Regions from separate parts of the Bacillus sp. OTU530 genome, predicted to be linked through region 1. Evidence: riboswitches for the same ligand, from Rfam matches in the RefSeq annotation. Region 1 holds a riboswitch; the other holds the start of a gene.
The links. Region 1 has a riboswitch for S-adenosylmethionine ahead of AAHB12_RS00055 (bifunctional homocysteine S-methyltransferase/methylenetetrahydrofolate reductase). Riboswitches for the same ligand answer to the same signal wherever they lie in the genome.
Positions count from the first base shown of each region.

Region 2: linked by a shared signal. The riboswitch ahead of AAHB12_RS19570 (methionine ABC transporter ATP-binding protein) and the one ahead of AAHB12_RS00055 (bifunctional homocysteine S-methyltransferase/methylenetetrahydrofolate reductase) in region 1 are both predicted to bind S-adenosylmethionine.

Region 1 is NZ_JASATP010000001.1:8,917-12,059, reverse strand. It holds gene AAHB12_RS00055 (bifunctional homocysteine S-methyltransferase/methylenetetrahydrofolate reductase) at 1-1,736, opposite strand, end outside; SAM riboswitch class I at 2,043-2,155, opposite strand; SAM riboswitch class I at 2,373-2,485, shown strand; gene AAHB12_RS00050 (methionine biosynthesis PLP-dependent protein) at 2,562-3,143, shown strand, end outside.
Region 2 is NZ_JASATP010000029.1:27,194-30,336, forward strand. It holds gene AAHB12_RS19565 (methionine ABC transporter permease) at 1-207, opposite strand, end outside; gene AAHB12_RS19570 (methionine ABC transporter ATP-binding protein) at 197-1,225, opposite strand; SAM riboswitch class I at 1,324-1,431, opposite strand; gene AAHB12_RS19575 (hypothetical protein) at 1,656-2,000, opposite strand; gene AAHB12_RS19580 (thioredoxin family protein) at 2,088-2,408, opposite strand; gene AAHB12_RS19585 (toprim domain-containing protein) at 2,420-2,764, opposite strand; gene gcvH (glycine cleavage system protein GcvH) at 3,054-3,143, opposite strand, start outside.

The sequences.
Region 1 (3,143 bases):
CCTTTAAACAGCTTCATTGCTTCCTCTACCAGCTCCTCTGAAAGACGGATGCCTTCCTTAGCAGCCTCCTGCGGCGTCACATGACCATCCATGCGTTGTCGCACTTCCTCAGGTAATGTAATACCTGGTACTTCATAATGGAGAAAATCTGCATTTTTCTTGCTTACAAGCGGCATAATTCCAATATATATAGGCTGCTCGAGATGTTTTGTCGCTTCATATGTTCGATGAAGCACATCCAGATCATAAACTGGCTGCGTTAAGAAATAATCCGCACCCGCTTCGATCTTCTTCTCCATTCTTCGTACAGCTGCATCCACATGACGTACATTTGGGTTAAAGGCAGCTGCTACTGAGAAGGTTGTCGCTTGTCCAATCGTTTTTCCTAACGGAGAACGTCCCTCGTTCATTTCCTTAATCATGCGAATCAGCTCAAAGGAAGAAACATCATATACAGATGTTGCTCCAGGGAAATCCCCGACTCTCGCAGGGTCACCTGTGAGCGCAAGCACTTCATTAAGGCCTAAAGCTGATAATCCAAGCAAATGGGATTGCAATCCGATTAAATTATGATCACGGCATGTTAAATGCGTCAGTACCGGGATATCGTTACGAGCCAAAAGCGCGCCCATCGCCATATTGGAAACACGCGGACTAGCTAGTGAATTATCAGCAAGCGTGACCGCATCCGCTCCTGCACGTTTTAGTGCCTTTGCTCCTTCAAAAAAGAGCTGCGTATTCAGCGTTTTCGGCGGATCCAGCTCAACGATAATCGTCGTATCCTTTTTAGCTTTTTCCGCTAGGGTAGCCTTCTGGATTGAAGGCGCCTCTTTCACAACAACAGGAGCCGGACGAGCATGACGCTCTTTCTCAAGAACAGGTGCCGCATTTGCAAGCACTTGCTTCATCGCTCTTATATGCTCAGGCGTTGTACCGCAGCAGCCTCCTAAAAGGCGCACTCCCTGCTTCACAAACTGCTCGGCTGTATCCTCAAAATATTTTACAGTTCCCTCGTAAGTGTAACGACCATCTGCATATTTCGGCAAGCCTGCATTTGGATATGCAGATAAATAGCCTTTTTCTGGAATAGACATCAATTGGAGTGATTCAATCATATGAAGCGGGCCAAGGCGGCAGTTAAGACCTACCACATCCGCTCCTTGCTCAAGGAGCTCAGCTAGAATTATTTCCGCATATGTTCCGCTTTGTGTAAGTCCCACTTCATGTAAAGCAAGCTGCGCGATAATCGGTACATTCGTTTCTTTTCGTAAAATACGAAGTGCGTGCAGCAGCTCTGTTTCATCGTAAAATGTTTCAAGCAGGAGGCCGTCTATACCTTCTCCAAGCAAGGCATTCGCCTGCTCCACAAGCATAAATTCACGCTCTACGTCGTTAAGCGTAACGCCGCCGATATGCTTCATACCGCCGATTGTTCCAATTATCAACGTCTCTGCATTCGCTGCCCGTTTCGCATTTTGTACAGCTGCACGGTTGATGCGGGATACTTGATCTCCCAGACCATGCATACGAAGCTTGCCTTCGTTCGCTCCATACGTATTCGTTTGAATTACGTCCGCACCCGCTTCTACATATTGCCGATGAATATCGATAATACGCTCTGGATCTGTTACATTCAGCTCCTCAAAGCAGCTTTGCAGGCCACGCGAATATAAAAGTGTTCCCATCGCACCGTCACCAAGTACGACGCCTCCCTTTAATCTCTCTAACAACCTCATTCTCTTCCCCTTCTTTCTCTAATCAATGTATGTGTAGCTCCGTTCCCGGAAGGAAAATACTATAAGAAAAGCAGACGTGGTCCATCCCTGCTCCTGTAGCAAAACAACCCAAGCGGTTCGGCTGGAGTTAACTGACGGAAATACTCCTTAAGCTCTTCTCTGCTACCAGTGCTTTTGTTCTTACTAGTAGAAGGATTATTTTGCAAAAAGAAGCAGACCGCAATAGCTTGACAATACTCGAAACATATACTCTCGGATTTCAGTAAGAAACCCCCTCTTCAGACAGAAAGAGGGGGTTTGATGTCCCTCTTATCATCCAGAACAGATTCGTTCTGCAGGTGTTAGCACCGTTTCAAGCATACAAGCTTGAAGGTTGCCGGGCTTCATCGGGCCTTTCCCTCTGCCTCTCTCGATAAGAGCATTATATTTTCATCTAAGGTTATGATAACATAGAAACGGCATTATCGTCTTCATATAGCAAATCCCAATTTTCACTTAATTTAGCATGTGTACTGGAGTGAAGTCAATGGCATTTTTTGAAATCAAAGAATTTACGGAAGATTATAAAAAGGGAATTGATTTTTATACTGTATTTAGTATAAATTATATAAGGGACTTACAATTTTATAATTTTTTCTCTTATCAAGAGAGGTCGAGGGAACTGGCCTGACGACGCCTCAGCAACCATTAACATGCAGTTAAAAAGGTGCTAACTCCAACAAATTCTAACAGAATTTGAGAGATAAGAAGGTATTCTCACCGAGCACAAAGCCTTCTTTCACAACAAAGAAGGCTTTTATTGTTTATTAAAGGAGGAACTGCACTATGTATTCACAAGAAACGAAACTAGCTCAAATTGGAAACCGCAGCGAAACAGCTACAGGAGCGGTTAATCCGCCTGTTTATTTTTCTACTGCTTATCGTCATGAAGGAATTGGACAATCTACTGGCTTCGATTATATTCGCACAGGAAATCCAACAAGAAAAATTTTGGAGCGCGCCATCGCTGATCTAGAAGGCGGCGATCAAGGCTTTGCATGCAGCTCTGGCATGGCTGCGATTCTTGTTGTTCTCTCTCTGTTTAAAACAGGAGATGAAATGATTGTATCTAAGGATTTATACGGCGGAACGTACCGTTTATTTACAGAGCATGAAAACAAATGGGGTGTTCGCTTTAAGTATGTTGATACGCATAACCTAGCGGAAGTAGAAGCAGCAATTTCCGAGAACACAAAGGCTGTATTTGTGGAAACTCCTACCAATCCTTTAATGGAAGTAACTGATATCGCGGCTGTCGCGGAAATCACGAAAAAACATGATCTTCTTTTAATTGTAGATAACACATTCTATACGCCAGTGCTGCAACAGCCACTTTTACTTGGCGCAGATATTGTAATTCACAGCGGC
Region 2 (3,143 bases), on a different contig from region 1:
ACGAAATATGTTTACAAACAATCCAATCACCGTATTGACAGCCTTATTTTCCCACATATTACCTTTATTAGTTAAAAACAAAAGTAATCCTAATGCTAGTCCTAGAATGAATGTAACTGTAACTGAAATAGCTGTCATATAGATGGTTTCTTGCGTTGCATCGATTAGTTTTTCCAATTTAATTAGCTCTAACCACTCATTGTTCATATTCGACCACCTCAACTTCTACCATCTTACCTCGAATAAAAGCAATGGCTCTTACAATCTCCTCATTCTCACCCTGAAGCTGAACAAACAATGTCCCATAGGAGCCTTTTTGCGTTTGGGAAATTTCTCCTTGCAAAATATTAACATCCACTTCAAAATGACGAATCAAATCCGTAATAAGGGGCTTCTCCGCAGTATCACCAACAAATGTTAATTTTACAATCTTTCCGTCTGGATACTTATGAAGCAGTTGTCCAATTGTTTCTCTTGCTTCATCTGATTCAGTAACCTGCTGCACAAACTTTTTGGTTGTTGCATGTTTGGGATGTTTGAATACTTCCAGAACTTCGCCTTGCTCCACAATGTTCCCGCTCTCAATAACAGCCACACGATGGCAAATTTTTCGGATTACATGCATCTCATGCGTAATAAGTACAATCGTCAAGCCGAGTCTTTCATTAATATCAACTAATAAATCCAAAATAGAATCTGTTGTTTGCGGATCAAGAGCAGATGTTGCTTCATCACACAGCAGTACCTTTGGATTATTTGCAAGCGCACGCGCTATGCCAACACGTTGCTTTTGCCCGCCGCTAAGCTGTGATGGATACGCATCTCCCCGTCCCTCTAGTCCAACCAAACGAATAAGTTCATCAACACGTTTTTGGCGCGCTTCTTTTGGAACCCCAGCGATTTCTAATGGAAACGCTATGTTTTCGCGTACCGTACGGGACCAAAGAAGATTAAAATGCTGGAAAATCATCCCGATTTCTTGACGAGCCTTGCGCAGCTCCTTGCCACGAATCGCAGAAATGAGACGCCCTGCCACTGTAATCCGGCCGGAAGTGGGCTTTTCCAGCTGATTCAGCATACGTATTAATGAGCTTTTCCCAGCTCCGCTATATCCAATAATGCCAAAGATTTCTCCTTGGCGAATCTCTAAATTTGCATCATGAACAGCTGTAACTGTTCCACTTTTTGAACGGTAGATTTTCTGGACGTTCTCTAGTAGAATCAATATCCTCTCACCTCTTCATTACATCATATTTTACAGTAAAAAAACCTCTCTGCTTCAGACAAGCAGAAAGGTTTCGAACAATCGCCGTATATCCTTTCCTCTCATCTCTCAAAGCATTCGCTTCGCAGGAATTGGCACCATTTCAACATGTGCTGACGGTTGCCGGGCTTCACAGGGCTCAGTCCCTCCACCTCTCTTGATAAGAGAACATCAAATATAAATTACCTGATGTGTTTCATGTTTTATCATATCATTGAAATTCTATCAATCTCACATATCTATGTCAACAATAATAAATTATTATTTTAAGAAACTCATAAAGTAAATTATGCCATGATTTTAATACATTTCTCTATACTTAAAATACAGAAAATTATTATTTTTGAAATTTTTTAAAAAAATATAAATATGCAAAAAAAAAAGCGAGCATTTAAGCTCCCTTTTCTAACGGCTTGCATATATGAAACAGCGATTCTGCCAATAAAAGTGTTCGGTATGATCCTATATACTCCGTTCCCTTCCACCTTAGCAGCAGTTGTAACCGAACAAGACCGCTTACTAAACTATGTAAGTCCTCTTCTTTCCAAAATGTAATCGTATCTGTTCCCTTTACTCCTTCTAACAATGTGATTTCATGGCGTGACATTTTTAAAGCACAGCTTTCTTCCTTAAACCGAAAACACATAACCTTTTCCTCCAAAGGCAAAAGCGGCTCTAAATGCTGCTGAGTGCTTGCATAATTTGCAAACGACCGCAACAATGCTTGTAACGTCATTTCCATCACTCCTCGTGAATAAGGTGTTGTATATATTTTCCATTTATTCACAGAGCAACCCTTTAATAATAGCTCGACATTTTCTTCTTATTTCTTAGGCAATATGTCGAGTTTTTGCAATTCATTATAAATAAAGTCTACTGACTGGAACGCGTACATTCGTTTCGCAACAATGCCGCGCTTGAAAACAAGCAGGCACGGCACACTTTCAATCTCATATCGCTCCGCCAAATAAGGAGCATAATTGAGATTGACCGTACCGACTGTAAGCTCAAGCGCCGCCTCTACAACTGTTAACATCCTCTTCGCAAGCTGGCACGTTCCACACATGGGCGTCTGCACATAAAGAACTGTTGCTTCTTCCTCTTGAATGTTGCTTTCCACATCTTCCCCTGTCCATTCAATCATTCACGTCATCCTTACTTTAAAAATTCTGCATACACGTCTATATCTGCTCCAAGCAACACGCTTGCAAGGTGCTGCACTGGTGCTGTCGCTACTTCCCGGTACGTACGGTCAATATACAAATGTTCTGCATGCGGGAATTCACGCTTGAATTGCCTGCGAAGCTTCTCGCCTGCTTCATCTGCATCAACCAGTATGTACACCTCTTTATCATAGAGCTTGTCAACAAATTCGTCCATTTTAGATGAACTGATCGTTCCATTTGTGCATACGATTTCTACAGGCTCTTTAATAAGATTTGCAATTTTCTTCTTATCGGATCTTCCCTCAACAATTATCACTTTTTCCATTTCCATCACTGTGCATCACCCGACTAATGTAGACTATGATACAACCTTAATATATAGTATATTCTTTCTTTTCGTCTTGTTTCCTGTTTTATCGAAACTGACCATACGCAAATATTGTCAATTTTGCTAAAGAAAACTCGTCGATTGGCAAACCGGCAGGCGCAGACAGAGACGTAGTTGCACTTACACTTTATTCCTAAAATGTCCCGATATGTCGAGTTAACTTCTCGTTGGAAAATTTATATTTTTTTAAAGTGTAAAAAGCAAGAAGGAGACGGTTTGTCCGTCTCCTCATTCTTCACCCTTGATTTGTCATTTTCTCATATTGCTCAGCAGTTAATAAGCTATCAAGCTCAGCTGCATCCGCAAGCTCAACAACTACCATCCA